Regions from separate parts of the Aerococcus sp. UMB1112A genome, predicted to be linked through region 3. Evidence: predicted binding sites of a transcription regulator. Region 3 holds the regulator's gene; each other region holds the start of a gene.
The links. Region 3 encodes Rex, which represses fermentation and respiration genes when NADH is low (regulators of the CRP and FNR family bind a similar motif). Its sites were predicted from a motif close to TTGTGAANTANTTCACAA; they were not measured.
Positions count from the first base shown of each region.

Region 1: pdhA (pyruvate dehydrogenase (acetyl-transferring) E1 component subunit alpha) is a predicted target of Rex. The motif match lies at 2,390-2,407, and genes of this name have one in related genera.
Region 2: pflB (formate C-acetyltransferase) is a predicted target of Rex. The motif match lies at 1,977-1,994, and genes of this name have one in related genera.
Region 4: adhP (alcohol dehydrogenase AdhP) is a predicted target of Rex. The motif match lies at 1,954-1,971, and genes of this name have one in related genera.

Region 1 is NZ_JASPDS010000016.1:2,108-6,668, reverse strand. Features, by position in the region: gene QP860_RS08425 (alpha-ketoacid dehydrogenase subunit beta) at 97-1,089, opposite strand; gene pdhA (pyruvate dehydrogenase (acetyl-transferring) E1 component subunit alpha) at 1,092-2,195, opposite strand; gene def (peptide deformylase) at 2,703-3,275, shown strand; gene QP860_RS08410 (SDR family NAD(P)-dependent oxidoreductase) at 3,656-4,411, shown strand; gene QP860_RS08405 (hypothetical protein) at 4,502-4,561, opposite strand, start outside.
Region 2 is NZ_JASPDS010000002.1:163,016-167,576, forward strand. Features, by position in the region: gene pflB (formate C-acetyltransferase) at 1-1,959, opposite strand, end outside; gene gpmA (2,3-diphosphoglycerate-dependent phosphoglycerate mutase) at 2,225-2,902, shown strand; gene QP860_RS01960 (ABC transporter ATP-binding protein) at 2,982-4,561, opposite strand, start outside.
Region 3 is NZ_JASPDS010000022.1:6,106-10,666, reverse strand. Features, by position in the region: gene groL (chaperonin GroEL) at 1-1,342, opposite strand, end outside; gene QP860_RS09250 (co-chaperone GroES) at 1,404-1,676, opposite strand; gene QP860_RS09245 (hypothetical protein) at 1,924-2,118, shown strand; gene QP860_RS09240 (redox-sensing transcriptional repressor Rex) at 2,227-2,853, opposite strand; gene QP860_RS09235 (glycoside hydrolase family 3 protein) at 2,932-4,561, opposite strand, start outside.
Region 4 is NZ_JASPDS010000015.1:36,630-41,190, reverse strand. Features, by position in the region: gene QP860_RS08350 (universal stress protein) at 1-195, opposite strand, end outside; gene QP860_RS08345 (Nramp family divalent metal transporter) at 188-1,795, opposite strand; gene adhP (alcohol dehydrogenase AdhP) at 2,016-3,026, shown strand; gene QP860_RS08335 (hypothetical protein) at 3,246-3,680, shown strand; gene QP860_RS08330 (class I SAM-dependent methyltransferase) at 3,874-4,476, shown strand; gene QP860_RS08325 (nitroreductase family protein) at 4,489-4,561, shown strand, end outside.

The sequences.
Region 1 (4,561 bases), on a different contig from region 3:
TCCCTTCTATCTCTCAATACCTGTCTAAACTATCCTGAAATGATAAAGCTCAGAGCGGTTAAGTTGCCCTAACCGCTACCAAGCGTCCTTAATCAATTAGAATTCAGTTGCTTTCTTCACTGCTTCTTGGATATCTTCAGCATTTGGTAACCAAACGTTTTCAGCTAAACCAAATGGGAAGACAGTATCTGCAGCAGATACGAATTGGATAGGTGCTTCTAAGCTCAAGATATTGCGTTGTGAAATTTCAGCAATCACTTGGTTACCCACGCCTGCTTGACGTTGAGCTTCTTGAACCATTACCACACGGCCTGTCTTGTCAACAGAAGCCCCGATGGTTTCCATATCTAGAGGTTGAACGGTACGTAAGTCGATAACTTCAGCTGAGATGCCGTCTTTTTCAAGGGCTTCAGCAGCCTTCAATGCTTCACGCACCATGTAGCCGTAAGCAATGACAGTCACATCATTACCTTCGCGGGCAACATTGGCCTTGTTCAATTCAATTTCATATTGTTCTTCTGGAACTTCTTCACGGAATGACCGGTAAAGTTTCATGTGTTCTAAGAAGACAACTGGGTCATTGTCGCGGATAGAAGCGGTCAAGAGACCTTTTGCTTCGTATGGGCTTGATGGGATAACCACTTTAAGACCTGGAGATTGGGCCATTAAGCCTTCAAGGGAGTCCGCGTGCATTTCAGGTGTGTGAACGCCCCCGCCGAATGGTGAACGAACGGTAATAGGCATATGGCGGGTGCTACCCATACGGTAACGGGTACGTGCCATTTGACCAGAGATGGAGTCCATAACTTCGAATACGAAACCGAAGAATTGGATTTCCATAACAGGACGGAAGCCTTGAAGAGCTAAACCAATGGCTAAACCACCAATACCTGATTCGGATAGAGGTGTATCGCTGACACGGTCTTCACCATACTTGTCGTATAAGCCTGTGGTGGCACGGAATACACCGCCGTTTTTACCCACATCTTCACCAAAGATTAAGACTTTTTCATCGCGTGCCATTTCTTGGTCTAACGCTTCTGTAACGGCTTCAACCATTGTTTTGTTGCGGTTGTTCTTTTTAGCCATGCTTATTCACTCTCCTTTGCTTCATATTGTTCGATTTGTTCTTTAATGTTTTGACCAGGGTTTTCGAACATGTTCTTCAAGAAATCAGAAACTTTTTGTTGTGGGGCAGCTTCTGCCTTTTGAATCGCTTCTTTGATTTCTTCTTTCACTTGGTCAACATATTCAGTTTCCATGTCTTCATTCCATAGACCCTTGTCTTCCATGAACTTACGCATACGTAAGAGAGGTTCACGGCCGGTCCATAGTTCGATATCTTCATCAGTCCGGTAAAGTTTAGGGTTGTCACCTGATGTTGAGTGAGCACCTAAACGGTTGGTGATGGTTTCAATCAAGACAGGACCATTACCAGCAGCGGCATATTCACGTGCTTGTTTAGCTACAGCGTAAACAGCTAGGGCGTCGTTACCGTCAACTTGTACCCCTGGGATACCTGCTGCCACAGCTTTTTGAGCTAAGGTCTTAGCAGCGGATTGTTTTTCGCGTGGGGTTGAGATTGCGAAACCGTTGTTTTGGATGAAGAATACGATTGGTGCTTTGTAGCGGCTTGCATAGTTCCAGCCTTCATAAGAGTCACCTTGGGATGAACCACCGTCACCAGTGTAGACATAAGTCACATTGTCGGAACCATTTAATTTTTGGCCAACAGCATTACCCATAGCTTGGATTAATTGAGCACCGATAATGATTTGTGGTGGCATCGCATGTAGGTCTTCAGGGTAGTCGTTCCCTTCAACGTGTCCACGTGACCAGAGGAAGCCCTTGTAGATAGGCAAGCCTTTAGCGATTAATTGAGGAACGTCACGATAGCCTGGGAATAACCAGTCACCTTCTTCGAAAGCATAAGAGCTCGCCATTTGGGAAGCTTCTTGCCCATAGGTAGGTGCGTAGAAACCTAAACGTCCTTGCTTAGCGAGAGCCATAGAACGTTCGTGAAGCGTCCGAGAGAACACCATCCGTTTCATTAATTCAACTAATTCATCGTCTGATAAATCAGGCATAATCTCTTCATTAACGACTTTCCCTTCTTCGTCTAAGATACGAACCATTGGGAAAAGCTCGTCAATTGCTTCCAACTGCGCAGCATAATCTACTGGTTGTTTAGCCATTTATAATCATTCCTCTCTTATAATTGAAATTCTTTCAGTAATAAATCAAGTGCATTCAATTCTGTATCAATTAAATGCAGCCCTCTGTTATAAAGTATCATTTTAGCGTATAAAAAGCAAGTCTTATAGCTTGTCCAAGCAAAAGTTCTTTTATAGTACAGAAAAATTAATGAAAAGGCTGTCTTTTCTATACTTTGAGCCTTTTTTCACAAAGTTTGTTCTTATGACAAGCCTATGATCTCAGGCCTTTAAATGCGATTTTTGTTCTTATTCGTAAATTAAATCATTTAACTGTACCAATCATTTTGGATCATCTGTTATAGTCTCATCTAGGACAAGGAGCAAAGTAGCCTGTTTTAAGCGTTTACACGGCCTAATCCTTTGAAAGCTTTTTCGCGAGCTGTTTTTTTCGCCTTAAATATTAAGCAAAAGCGCTAAACATTTCCCGGCTTTAACGGTATAATGAGGGGAAGACATTTACTAGACTAGAAAGGATGTTATATCAATATGATTACAATGGATGATATTATCCGGGACGGCCACCCCACCCTGCGCAAAACCGCTGAGAAAGTGACCTTCCCTCTGACTGACGAGGACCGCGCCTTCGCCCAAGACTTAATGGACTACCTGCACAACAGCCAAGATGAAGAAATCGCTGAAAAGTACGGCCTCCGTGCAGGCGTAGGCCTGGCTGCTCCCCAAGTCAATGTCTCCAAGCAAATGACCGCCGTCCTGATCCCTGACCTGGAAGACCCAGACGGCAAGATTATAATGGAAGAAGTCGTCTGCAACCCGCGCATCCTCAGCCACTCCCTAGAAAAAGTGGCCCTACCGAGCGGCGAAGGCTGCCTGTCCGTCGACCAAGACGTCCCTGGCTATGTGCCTCGCTATGCGCGCATCACCCTCCGCTACCAAGACTTGGAAGGCAATGAGCACAAAAAACGCTTCAAAGGCTACCCCGCCATCGTCCTCCAACACGAAATCGACCACCTCAACGGCATCCTCTACTACGACCACATCAACCAAGACAACCCCTTCTCCCTCGACGAGAACTCATTTGTATTGGGAGAAGAATTTTAAGGATGAAGGATCAACAAGCTAGCCAGACCCTGGCTAGCTTGTTTTCTTTATGGTGAGGGTGTGGGAGCTTGCCTAGTAGAGGTTCAACTTGTTAATGGAAGCCGCATTCGCAAGTTGCCGACAGCCTACTTGCTAATGGAGGCCTGATTTACAAGTTATCGGCTTCCTAGTTGCTAACAGAGTCCTCACTCGCAAGTACCGGCAACTCACTCGCTAACAGAGGCAGCTAGTTTTTTTCAAACTTGCTTGATCGCTTTTTGGTATATAGGTGTAAGATATTTCGGATTAAAAATATTTTACAATTGTAAGCCTTTATTTTATGGTGGAAATGTAGGATGTAAGAATGAAATTATCCTATGTAAACTAAGGAGGAATGTTTGATGTCTTATAATCGTTTTGTTGATAAAGTGGTTATCGTTACCGGGGCAGCCTCTGGTATTGGTGAAGATGCTGCCAAGTCTTTCGCTGCCGAATCTGCTAAAGTCGTTGTGGCTGATATTAATGAAAAAGAAGGCCAGCGCGTTGTTGACGAGATCCAGGCAGCTGGGGGCGAGGCTATTTTTATCCAAGCTGACTCTGGCCAAGAGACTGACAACCGCGAATTAATTCAAAAGACTGTTGACCACTTCGGCAAGCTAGATGTCATGGTAGCCAATGCGGGAATTAATATTGAAGCGAAGATTGCCGACCTCTCAGTCGAAGATTACAAAAAAGTGCGGGCCATTAACCTCGATGGGGCCTTCTACGCGAATAAATTTGCTGTCGAACAATTTCTAAGCCAAGGTGGCGGGGGTGCTATCGTTAATATTGGCTCCATTCACTCCCACGTGGCACGTCAAGGCTTAACGGCCTACGCCACCACTAAGGGCGGTATCCAAATGTTGACCAAGCAGGTGGGAACCGATTACTTGGAAGAAGGGATCCGCTGCAACATGGTCTGCCCTGGTTATATCAATACACCTCTGACAGAAACCGTTGCTCCCGAAATTCGTGAAAAATTAGCGAGCTTGCATCCGATTAACCGCATGGGAGAAGTCGATGAAGTTTCTGCTGCTATCCTCTTCCTCGCTTCTGACGATGCGTCCTTTATCTCAGGGACCGACATCAAGGTCGATGGCGGTTATACGGCCGTTTAATGAAATAACAAAATATAGACTGTTTAAGAATCACTTCACTTCGATACAAGAAAAGGCTGGAACTGCAAAAGCTCCAGCCTTTTTATTGATTTAACCTAGCGACCGATTATGTGGCCAAGCGAGGACAAGGGATAAGATGAGAATGACCAA
Region 2 (4,561 bases), on a different contig from region 3:
ACCGTCCATTGAGTAGGTGTATGGTAATTTAGCTACTGATGAAAGACTTGCTAAGGCGCCGTGTGAGTCACGTCCGTGCATTGGGTTAGCCCCTGGTGCAAAGGCCACACCGGCTTCACGACCATCAGGAGTTGACCCTGTATTCTTACCATAAACGACGTTAGAAGTGATGGTTAAGATAGAAGTTGTATGGACAGAACCACGGTAAGTAGGTGTCTTACGGATCTTAGTCATGAATTTCTTCAAGAGTTTAACCGCAATTTCATCAACACGGTCATCGTTGTTACCATATTTTGGATAGTCGCCTTCAATTTCGAAGTCAACAGCTACCCCATTTTCATCACGGATTGGTTTAACTTTTGCATATTTAATTGCTGAAAGTGAGTCAACCGCTACGGAGAAACCAGCAATACCAGTTGCCATGGTCCGTTTAACATGAGAATCATGGAGAGCCATTTCAAGACTTTCATAAGAATACTTGTCATGCATGTAGTGGATAACATTTAAAGTATTCACATAAAGTTTACAGATCCAGTCCATCATATCATCGAACTTGTCAATAACTTCATCGTAATCGAGATATTCACTATCAATTGGTTGATAACGAGGGCCAACTTGTACTTTAGAAATTTCGTCTACCCCACCGTTAATAGCATAAAGTAAAGTCTTAGCTAAGTTAGCACGGGCACCGAAGAACTGCATTTGTTTACCGATTTCCATAGCAGACACGCAGCAGGCAATACCATAGTCATCACCGTATTGTGGGCGCATAACTTCGTCGTTTTCGTATTGGATAGAGCTGGTCTTAATTGAAATTTCCGCACAGAATTCCTTGAAGCCTTCTGGTAAGTCTTTAGACCAAAGAACAGTTAAGTTTGGTTCTGGAGCTGTACCCATGTTCTTCAAGGTTTGTAGGTAACGGAAGCTGTTCTTAGTTACTAAGGAGCGTCCATCTAAGCCCATACCTGCAATCGATTCAGTTACCCAAGTTGGGTCCCCAGAGAAGAGTTCATTATATTCAGGGGTACGTGCAAATTTAACGATACGCAATTTCATGATTAAGTGGTCGATGAGTTCTTGCGCTTCAACTTCAGTTAAAGTTCCGTTTTCAAGGTCACGTTGGATATAGATATCCAAGAAGGTAGATGTACGTCCGAATGACATTGCAGCCCCATTTTGTTGCTTAACGGCAGCTAGGTAAGCTAGGTATAACCATTGGATAGCTTCGTGAGCATTTTCTGCAGGACGGCTTAAGTCAAAGCCATATGTCTTACCAAGTTCTTTTAATTCAATTAAAGCACGGTATTGGTCAGATAACTCTTCACGGTGTTGGATAACATCTTGTGACATATCCATGCCATCACCATCGTTGAATTCTTGTAATTTTTCATCCATTAAGAAGTCAATACCGTATAGGGCAACACGACGGTAGTCACCGATGATCCGACCACGACCATAAGCATCTGGCAAACCAGTGATGATCTTGTTGTGACGAGCTTTACGCATTTCAGGTGTGTAAGCATCGAATACCCCTTGGTTGTGGGTCTTACGCCAATCACGGAAGATATGAGAAATTTCAGAGTCAACTTCATAGCCATAAGATTTAGCAGCTTGTTCACTCATCCGAATACCACCGAATGGCTGTAAGGAACGTTTAAACGGTTCATCAGTTTGAACCCCAACGATTTTTTCTTTATCTTTATCAAGATACCCTGCATCATGAGAGGTGATAGTTGATACAATCTTGGTATCCATATCAAGAACACCACCATTTTCTCGTTCTTGTTTGGTTAAGTCCATCACTTGATCCCATAATTCAGTAGTATTTTCAGTTGGCCCTTCTAGGAATGAAGAGTCACCCGTATATTCTGTATAGTTATTTTGGATAAAATCGCGAACATTAACTTCTTCCTGCCATTTCTTACCAGTGAAGCCTTTCCATGCTTTAGTCGTATCCATTATAAATTCATCTCCTTTTGTAATTTATTTCACAATATAACAGATCTGTCTCTAATTATAACAGCTTACCAAACAGATTGCTACACTTTTCACGTGGAAATTTATTAAAATTTAATAATATTTTATGGAAGCGCTTTTAATTAATGGATATTTGCAAAAGCATTTGCCCCTCATCGGCAAATAGCGTAAAATATAGGATAGCAAAGCAAAACTTGCTTTGGTGAATAATAATGCTTGTTCATTAATTATTTTTAGGAGGAATTTTATAATGAAATTAGTTTTCATCCGTCACGGCGAAAGTGAATTAAACTTAGCCAATGTTTTCACAGGTTGGTTAGACCCTCGCCTCTCAGAAAAAGGGGTTAAAGAAGCTCAAAAGGCTGGTCAAGACCTTAAAGAAGCTGGTATTGAATTCGACACGGTTCATACTTCCATGTTATCACGTGCCATCCAAACGACTTATAATGTCTTAGACCAAATGGATCGTCTCTACTTACCCGTCAACAAAAACTGGCGCTTAAACGAACGTCATTATGGAGGCTTACAAGGCTTAAATAAAGCTGAAACTGCTGAAAAATATGGGGATGAACAAGTCCACATTTGGCGTCGTTCCTTCGATGTTCGCCCACCATTAGCTGAAGAAGGCATCGATGATCCACGCTATGCTGACTTAGACCAAAACCGTCTGCTTGCTGGCGAATGCTTAAAAGATACCCTAGCCCGTACCCTACCTTACTGGGAAGACCACATTGCTCCTGAATTAAAACAAGGCAAAAATGTTTTAGTTGTGGCACACGGCAATAGCCTCCGTTCCATTACGAAATACCTAGAAAACATCTCTGACGAAGATATTCCTTCAGTTGAAATTGCAACTGGTGAACCTATCGTTTACGATTTAGATGAAGACCTTAATGTTGTTAACAAAACTATCCTAGAGAAATAATCTGTAAGCTTTTAGAAGCTATAACAAAAGCCAGGTCAATCACTTCCTATAAGCTGATTGACCTGGCTTTTTGTCTGTTCTATTCTTTACTGAAATGGCTAAACTGACTATTATAGAGCTGATAATAGAAGCCTTGGCGGGCGAGTAAATCCTCATGCTTACCTTGTTCAACGATTTGCCCCTGGTCAAGGACGAGAATCACGTCGGCATTCTGAATGGTGGATAGGCGGTGGGCGACAACAAAACTTGTCCGCCCTTGCATCATCTGGTCAAAAGCTTCTTGGACCAAGGCTTCCGTTAAGCTGTCGATGGAACTCGTTGCTTCATCGAGTATAAGCATCTTAAAGTCCGTCAGCAGGATGCGGGCAATACAGATTAGTTGCTGCTGGCCAGAAGATAGGTTAGCTCCAGCGACTTGGACGGGACTGTCATAGCCCTGGTCCATCTGTTGGACAAGGGGGTGGAGGCGAGCTTTTTTACTTGCTGCAATCACTTCTTCATAAGTCGCGTCAGGCTTGCCGTAAGCAATATTGTCGTAGATGGTCCCTTCAAATAGCCAGGAATCTTGCAGGGCCATTCCGAAGAGCTGTCTCAGATAGTTCTTGTCCAGCTGGCGGCTATCCACCCCATCAATTAGGATACGCCCACTATCGAGCTCATAGAAGCGCATCAAGAGATTAATCAAGGTTGACTTGCCTGCTCCGGTTGGTCCGACAATAGCAACTGTTTGCCCTGCTTGAACTTCTAAGGAGAAGTCTTCAATCAATGGATGCTCTTTCTGATAAGAAAAAGCGACCTGGTCAAAGCTAAGCTGCCCTTTAAAAGTAGGGATCTGAGCAACTTGGTAAGAATTGCCGGCCTCTTCTTCTCCCAGCAAGTCAAAAATTCGCTCATTAGCAGCGAGAGCTGTCTGCATCTCATTCACCACCGCGGATATATCATTAAAAGGCTTACTGTATTGGTTAGCATAGGCGAGGAAACTGGAAAAGATCCCCACCGATAGTTGACCGGAAACAACTGCAAAAGCACCGTAGAGCCCGACTGCCCCATAAACTAAGCTATTGACCACTCGGGCTGAAGGATTGACTAGGGCACCGTAAAACTGGGACCAAATGCCGGATTCGTGGAGTTCTTGGTTGAGCTGACTAAAGTTTTCCTCCGCCTGGCCTTCATACTGAAAGCTCTTGACGAGCAGCTGGTTAGCTGCGAGCTCCTCTGTATAGGCATGGAGCTGGCCGCGCAAAGCTAACTGGGTCTGAAAAAAGCGATAGGTGCGGTTGGCGATAAAACTGGACACCGCAATCGACAAAGGTGTCAGAACAATGACAATTAAAGCTGTGCGAACATGGATAGACAGCATCATTACTAGTACCCCTATAATCATTGCTAGACCGGAGAAAAAATTGGTAAAACTTTGGACCAAACCATTTCCCACCAAATCCACGTCATTAATCGCTCGGCTGACTAGGTCACCATGGGCATGCTGGGCGATAAAATTCAAGGGCAATTTTTGCAGCTTTTTAAAAAGATCAATCCGCAAACGGCCCATAAGTCGGTAGCTCAGCTGGTTAATCAGTCGGTTTTGCCCCCACATAAAGAGGGCGGCGAGACCGGCACTGACCAAGAGATAAGCCAGCTGCTGGTATAAGCCAGAAAAAT
Region 3 (4,561 bases):
CTTCCAAGGCGCGGGCTACAATCCGAGCACCTGTTGCGGCGTCACCTTCCAGCTCTTCGGTTGCTTTTTCAACTTTTTCTTGAACGTTCATGAGAGCAGTACCCCCACCAGCAACGATACCTTCTTCAACTGCTGCACGGGTTGCATTCAAGGCATCTTCAATGCGGAGTTTACGTTCTTTTTGTTCAGATTCAGTTGCGGCACCGACTTTAACAACGGCTACCCCACCAGCTAATTTAGCTAAGCGTTCTTGGAGTTTTTCACGGTCATAGTCAGATGTGCTTTCTTCGATTTGTTTACGGATTAAGGCAATACGTTGTTCTAATTGTTCCTTATTGCCGCCACCTTCAACAACTGTGGTGTGGTCCTTGGTTACAGTAACGCTACCAGCCTTACCTAAATGGTTGATGGTTGCGTCTTTCAATTCTAAGCCGAGATCTTCAGAGATCACTTGACCACCCGTTAAGACAGCTAAGTCTTCTAGCATTTCTTTACGACGGTCGCCGAAACCTGGTGCTTTAACAGCAACCACATTCATGGTCCCGCGTAATTTGTTCAGTACTAGGGTTGGGAGAGCTTCCCCATCTACATCATCAGCAATTAAGAGCAGTGGGCTACCTTGTTGTAAGATTTGTTCAAGAAGAGGAAGGATATCTTGGATATTTGAAATCTTACGGTCTGTTAAGAGAATGTAAGGATTTTCCAAGCTGGCTTCCATTTTTTCATTGTCTGTTACCATATATTGGGAGAGGTAACCGCGGTCGAATTCCATCCCTTCAACCACATCTAAGGTCGTATCGATAGACTTAGAGTCTTCAATGGTAATCACACCATCTTCGCCAACCTTGCCCATAGCTTCAGCAATTAGCTTGCCGACTTCTTGGTCACCTGATGAGATAGCGGCAACGTTAGCAATGGCATCTTGAGATTCCACTTGAACAGAGTTTTCCTTCAAGCCTTCAACAGCTGTCCGGATTGCTTCGTCAATCCCGCGGCGAACGCCGACAGGGTTAGCACCAGCGGTCACATTCTTCAAGCCTTCACGAACAATCGCTTGGGTTAGGATTGTTGCAGTAGTGGTTCCGTCACCAGCTACATCATTGGTCTTAGAAGCTACTTCAGCGACTAATTTAGCCCCCATGTTTTCGAAGTGGTCTTCTAATTCGATATCTTTAGCAATGGTTACCCCATCATTAGTGATCAATGGTGAACCATAGCTTTGTTCGAGGACAACGTTACGTCCCTTAGGCCCCAAGGTAATCTTCACCGTATTCGCTAACTTGTCCACACCGCGCACTAAAGCTTGACGGGCATCTTCTGAAAATTTAATATCTTTTGCCATTAAAATTCATGCTCCTCTCGATACACAAGTAATGATTCAATCTTTAAATTTAATTTTTGATCTAGTCTTCAATGACAGCGACAATATCTTTCGCCTTTAAGATGAGGTATTTTTCACCAGCATATTCCACTTCATTGCCGGCATATTTTTCAAATAAGACAAGGTCATCTTTCTTAACTGGACTTGTGAAATCTTCTGTTTCATCTGCAACTGCAATAACACGTCCCACTTGGGATTTTTCTTGGGCTGCAGATGGTAGTATAATACCAGACGTTGTTTTTTCTTCTTGTTCTTCAAGCTGAACAATCACACGTTCATTTAAAGGTTTTAACATAATTCACATTCCTCCATCAGTTCCAAAAACAATTCACTTTTTATCGTTAGCACTCACAACTTCCAAGTGCTAACTTACATTTATTATCTTAAAACATTTTATTTTAGAATGCAAGTCTTTTGTTGACTTTTTTTGACCTTTTAGCCTTTCTTTAAATTTTCCGCCAAAATAGCTGATCTCACTTGTCTTTTAGCTATATTTTCGTTACATTACATATTACGATGCAAGATTAAAAAGGAGTGTTGCTATGTCTTTACAATCACTAGTCATGAATATTGTGCTAAAAATCATCCTGGCTGGTCTCTTCCTCTCCCTGGCTATTTCAATGGTCAGTGAAAACGGTTGGTCCTTCCTTCCCTTCATTAATATTCTCTTAGCAAGCCACGATATCTTCCAAAGTATCCAATTAATTCGAGCCTACCAGAGAATCAAAAATCTATAAACCAGATAAGTCGGCTTAAAAGCCATTAATCAAAAAGTGCCCCAAAGAGAGCTACTTGGCTCCTTTGAGGCACTTTTTTGATCGTTTTAGGCTAGAAAGTTTTTCTCCTTAGTGGTTGGTCACGTAGTAGATCAGCGTTTGTAATTCATTAGCTAAGTCAACTGTTTGGACAAAAATATCTTTAGGAACATTAAGTCGGCTGGCCGAAAAATTCAAAATACCCTTGACGCCAGCTTCTTCAAGCTGTGGCACCACACTCTGAGCAGCCTGACCTGGTACGGCCAAGATCACGATATCGATCTGGCGCGCTTCCAATTGGTCAACTAACTCGTCCATACTATAAATCGGAACCCCCTCATGAATCTTCCCCACCTTATCTGGGTCAATATCAAAAGCGGCATTAATATGAACATTGTTTGACTGCTTAAAATTATAAGAAATTAAGGCATTCCCCAAATTCCCCACACCGATCAGAGCGACCATGGTGAGCTGGTCTTGGCTCAGTAGGCGGCTGAAAAATTCAATTAAATGATCAATTTCATAACCATAGCCCCGTTTGCCTAAAGTCCCAAAATAAGAAAAATCACGTCGGATGGTGGCACTGTCCACTTTTACCGCATCAGAAATCTGTTCGGAAGAGACACGGTCCATCCCCATTGCCTTGAAATTCTTCAAGCATCGATAGTAGATTGATAAGCGTTTAGCTGTTGCCTTTGGTATCTTTTTCACTAGAATCCCCCCTGTTTGTTCAATTGTGAAAAATAGAATAGGAATATTTTACCAGGATTTCGACTTTGGAGCAAATCTAAAACTTTAATTTAAGCTTAAGCCGAAACCATAAGTGTAGCTATTTCCCGCACTATCTTGATAGGCATAAGCGCGGTCCATATACTTGTCCTTATCGTAGCCTGGTACATCATTTGGTGAGGCACAAATGCCTTCATCATTAACCGCAATCACGTCATCATTGGCAGGTAGGGTTAGAGGCAATTTCCCCTTGGCAGGGCAGGCCCCTGTATAGACATCAATGATGGCCTGGATAAAGCTATTGAAGCTGGCAGTTAAGGCATCAGCTAAAGGCTCAACATTTTCCAAGATAAATGGCAAGTCGAGGTTAACGTTAATAATCGTATGGTCAACCGCTGCTTGGATGGCCTTCACCCGGTCGAGGTCCACGTTGGTTGCTTGGTGGATCTGTAAGTCCAGATAGCCTGAAGTGGCTTCGAAGTAAGAACCCGAGATTGGTTCTAAGAAGAGTAAGGCAATATCCGCTTCGTGGTAGTCCGTCACCAGGTCAATCTGTGGGAAGGCCTTGCGAATCTGCTCTGGTAATTCTTGGTTCAGTTCATCGGTATTACCGAAGATTCCTTGCTTGCGGCGGCTGGCCATTTCCTCTTCATTATAGACCTTGGTAAAGATTTCCGCATAAACTTTTTTGCCCGCTAACTTGTCCTCAGTCAAAGGCAAGAGCTCTTGGTCATTCTTCAAGAGAACCACCGATTCCTGGTGGGCCTGATAGGCTATCTCGCGGCTATCTTCCGTATTGGTGATAGCTTCTGCCTGGTCAATATCTTGGTAAGGATTCTCGAATAAGCCGAGAGCAAAAAGCTCCTTCAAAGTGCCTTCCAAACGGGCATTCACTGTCTCTTCGTCGACCAAGCCCTGGGTCATGGCTTCCTCAAAGGCTTCAACCTCTGTGGTCCCCGAGACAATATTCGTCCCCGCCTTGAGCATCTTAGCTACCCGCTCCGGCTTAGTTAGGTCTTCAACACCCCAGGCACAAGCATCCAAGACCCCTGTATCTGAGTTGATATAGCCCTTAAAGCCTAGGTCATCACGCAAGAGCTCTTGGAGGAATTGGCGGTTGTAAGCAAAAGCAACATCCTCTTCAAAACCTGCTTGGAAGGGTTCTTGGGGCAGGTTGGATTTTTCCTGGCTAGGAATCGCATAGTAAGGCATGATCGAGCTTGGTTGGTGCTTAATAGCTGCCTTGAAGGGTGGTAAGTGATAGGTCTCTAAACTATTAGGAGTTGGGTAAACATTAAACTTCCCTTCTTCATAGTGAGGGTCGAAGCCATTCTCCCGTGCACCACCACCTGGGAAGTGCTTGATGGTGAGGGCAACGCCCTGGTCATCTAAGTCCTCTCCTTGGTAGACAGGAATAATCGTTTCAGCAATTTCTGAAATCTGTTCGGGATTCTCGCCAAAGGTTCCCGAAGTCCTAAACCAGCGGGGGTCCGTCGCGGTATCTACCATATACATATAACCCTTGCGGATATTGTTGTGCCAGAATTCTTGCTTACCAATTTCAGCAAAGGCCTTGATCAAAGGCATATTGCGAGTGGCTGCTAGACCCAGGGTGCCAGGAAATTGGGTAAAGCGCCCAATCGCTGATTCTGCATTAAAAGCGGCTTCGTTGTTTTCATTCTTCGAATTGGATAAG
Region 4 (4,561 bases), on a different contig from region 3:
GGCTTGACGTTTGCCCTGGAGTTCCTTGGGGTCGAGGGCTTCATAAACATTGAGTTGACCGGCTTCGAAGACTGAAGCGATACTGAGGGGACAGCCTTTGTCCCGGGCCAGGTTGATAGCATAGTGGAAGGCTTTTTGGGCTTCCTTGGACCCGTCCACTGCGACGAGGATACGGTCAAAGGTCATCTTATTCATGGTTGGTCATCCTTTCATGACTAGCAGGCAATAAACTTTGGTGTTTGGCTTGGAGGCGTTTTTCTCCTTGGTGGATGCCGATGATAGTCCAGGCAAGCAAGGCGAGAACAAGGACAATGACGAGGTAAGCGACTTGGTGGGACCAGGAGATGGCTGTGGCGCTGGCTTGGTCACCTAAGAAGGCTTCGAATTGTTGGGGCAGGCCGATTAAGTTGAGATAGGTCAAGCTCACAACGGACAGCCAGCCTAGCCCGCTGATAATTAGGGAGTTTTTAAAGCGTCCCTTCATCTCCAGCTTATTGTTAGTCATCATGAGCAAGGGGACGATGGAGAAGGGGAGGGCGAAGGCTAAAAAGACTTGGGAATTATTCATGAGATTATTCAAGGCAGTGTGCTCTTCAACCGTGGACTGGCCCTGGGTCACCCAGACACAGATAATGACCGGAATCACAGAGAGCAAGCGGGTGGTTAAACGACGGGCCCAGATTGGCATCCGCATATGGATAAAGCCTTCCATGATAACTTGGCCAGTGAGAGTCCCAGTGATGGTTGAATTCTGTCCAGAGGCTAAGAGGGCCAGGGCAAAGAGGGTAGAGAGGAGGCCCGTCCGCGCAACAGCCGCCAGGGGTCCCGTTGCCATAGCGTCCGGTTGGGAGAGGGCCTGGTAAAGGCCGAAGAAGGAGGGGTCAGTGACCGTGCCAGTCTTAAAGACTGCAACCCCCATGATGAGGAGTAAGGCATTAACAAAGAAAGCCAGGGTTAATTGGATATTGGAGTCCCAAGTAGTGAAACGGATCGCCGATTGGATGGCTTGGGGCTTTTGGTGGTCAATCTGCCGGGTTTGGGAGACAGCAGAGTGGAGGTAGAGGTTATGGGGCATCACGGTAGCCCCGATGATTCCAAGGGCGCCGGTTAAGGGCGTCTGGCCGCCAATTTCAGGTTCTCTGGCGAAACTTTTACCAGTTGGGATGAAGCCTTCCAAGAGCGCCGCCCAGTCAGGTTTAGAGAGGGCGACTTGGTAGACGAAGATAAATAAGATCACAAAGATTAAGCAGACGACCAAGGCTTCGATCTTACGGAAGCCGACCTTGCTGAGGAGTAAGAGCAGGAGGACGTCGAAGACTGTGATCAGGACAGCTAGGAACATGGGGATATGGAAGAGGAGGTAGAGGGCAATGGCTGCCCCGATGACTTCTGCCACATCGGTTGCCATAATCGCAAGTTCCGTGATGATCCAGAGAATGAAGCCTAAAGGGCGGGAGGTTCGGGCGCGGATGGCTTGGGCCAGGTCCATTTGGGTGACGATGCCGAGCTTGGCTGCCATGTACTGGAGGAGCATGGCGATCAGGCTGGACATGAGGATAACTGACATGAGCAAGTAGCCGAAGTTTTGCCCACCGGTAATGGAAGTGGACCAGTTGCCCGGATCCATATAACCCACAGCGACTAAGGCACCGGGGCCGGAATAGGCGAGTAGGGTGCGCCAGAAGCCCTTGCCTTGGGGGACGCTGATACTGCCGTTGATCTCTTCTAGGGAAGGGCCATTGGCATGCTCGAATAAATGATGGTTGGGACTTTCTTTTGACAAAGCGAACACCACTTTCTATACTAAATGATTTTGCATTCATATATATCATACGCTTATCTTTAAGCGATGCAAGAAGTTATTTTTAGGTATGCCGAATTAAATGCGAAAAAATTAGGGACTATGCAAATGTGGTCATCGGAATAAAGTTTCATTCATCAATTGAATAGAGAGTGTTCACTCATTCACAAGATTTGCTTATAATTGTCTTAAGCAATTAAAGGAGGAAGAAAGTATGAAAGCAATTGTTGCAACCGAAGACCATAAAGCTAAAGTTGTTGATAAAGAGCTCAGACCTCTAGAATATGGGGAAGCCCTGCTCGATATGGAGTGTTGCGGGGTTTGCCATACCGACTTACATGTGAAGAATGCTGATTTCGGCGATGTTTCGGGTGTCGTCCTAGGCCATGAAGGAATTGGCGTCGTGAAGGAAGTTGGCCCAGGAGTCACTTCCTTAAAGGTAGGCGACCGAGCGAGTGTGGCTTGGTTCTTCGAAGGCTGCGGGCACTGTGAATACTGCATCTCCGGTCGAGAAACCCTTTGCCGCCAGGTGAAGAATGCTGGCTATACGGCTGATGGGGGCATGGCCCAAGAATGTATCGTCACAGCTGACTATGCGGTTAAAGTACCAGAAGGCTTAGGTTCAGCGGAGGCCTCTTCGATTACCTGTGCTGGGGTGACAACCTATAAGGCCCTCAAAGAATCCCAAGTTCGTGCGGGGCAATGGCTGGTCCTCTTTGGTTTGGGCGGTCTCGGCAACCTAGCCCTCCAATACGCCAAGAATGTCTTCAATATGAAGGTCGCGGCGGTTGACATTAACCCAGGCCAATTAGATTTTGCCAAGCAATTTGGAGCTGATATCTGCTTGAACCCAGAGACAGATGACGTGGCTAAGATCGTCCAAGAAAAAACCGGTGGCGCTCACGGCGCAGTGGTGACAGCCGTTAACAAAGCAGCCTTCGACTCAGCTGTTAATGCGGTCCGGGCTGGGGGAACGGTTGTGGCAGTTGGTTTACCTGTCGACACCATGGACCTCTCCATTCCTCGTTTGGTCTTGGATGGTATCCGGGTCGTTGGTTCCCTAGTCGGTACTCGAGAAGACCTGGCTGAAGCCTTCCAATTCGGCGCAGAAGGCAAGGTTGTTCCCCAAGTTCACATGCGCCCTATGGAAGACATCAACGACATCTTCGACGAAATGGAAAAAGGCCAAATTCGCGGCCGGATGGTCATTGACCTGAAAGATTAAAAGGGGCGACCCTTTAAGAAAATTCCTTTGACTTCTTTAAGAGTGGCTGGAGCTTTGTTTCTAGCCACTTTTTGTGTAAAGAAACTTTCCGAACAATTATTGAAAGCGCTCCTAAAATCTTTTTTCATAAAATATGACTTTATACTCGATTTTTGATCGTTTTTCCTATATACTAATTGTAGTGAAAAAATTCACAAAAATTGAAAAGGTGGTATAGATATGAGAAAGGCAGAAGTATTTAAGTTTCATTTCCGTAACGGTGGCGAGTGGGAAGTTTCAGCTGAACACATCGGAGACTTATGGATCAAACGTGTTTCGAATAGTTTAGGCCGGATCAACGGTGGCGAAATCCTTGAAATTAATCCAGCAGAAAGTCTTAAAGTGGAAATTTTACCAGATGCTGATACTTTCCAATCCGATTCCATTGACCAAGGTGGCCTTGAAACTGGGATGTTTGAAACCATTACTCGTAACCGAGGAATTGAATGGGTAACCTTATCTTGGTCAGACGGTCAAGAGAGCGAAATTTATTTCCCCTTTGAACCTGTTGATGAAGACGGTTTGGAAAATAAATATATGTCTTCTAAAGTTGGAGAAAATGGCCACCTTTACATTGTGATTGACCAAGAGAGAAAAGTTTCAGACATCTATTAATAGAAAATAAAAGTTTGCGATCTGTTAGTCGTCTAAGCTTTTACAAAAGTTTTTACCATAAAGAGCCCGGCTTACTGGGCTCTTTTCTTATGGACAAGTTTTGCTGACGGAGAAGTCAGCCAGAACAGTTTTTTCTTGCTATTTAAACTTATAATTAGTAAGATAAAATTGAAAAAAGTGAAGGAGTTGGCTTATGGCACACCAATATTTTGACGACAATCGTGACTTGGCTCATGATCTCAAGACCTATGAGACGGAGCTTTTTGGGGAGAGCTTTCGTTTTACCACGGATAGTGGAGTCTTTTCGCGAGACCGCTTAGATTTTGGTTCACGCTTGCTATTAGAGACTACCGCTCATTTAGACTTTCCAGAGGGTCCCTTCCTCGACCTAGGTTGTGGCTATGGCCCAGTAGGAACGGTGCTCGGGCGTCTATACCCTGAACGCACCATTCGTATGGTGGATGTGAGTGAACGGGCCCTGGACTTAGCTCAGGAGAATACGGCCCTGAATGGGGTCTCCAATGTTGCCATCAGCCGGTCGTCAGCTTATGACCAGATTACAGACGAGCGCTTTGCGGCGATCTTCACGAATCCCCCTATCCGAGCCGGCAAGCAAGTGGTCCATCAGTTCCTAGAAGGGGCCTATGACCAGCTCTTGCCTGGCGGGCTCTTGCTGGTAGTGATCCAGAAGAAGCAAGGAGCTCTTAGCGCCCGGAAGAAGATGGAAGAAGTCTTTGGTCAAGTGGAAGAAATTGAACGCAAGAAAGGATATTGGATTCTTTCGAGTCAGAAGTAAGGAGTGACGGTAATGTGTGCAGCAAATGAATGGCTAGATAAGCAGTTGGACCACCGGACGATTCGCGAGTTCAAGGATCAAGCGG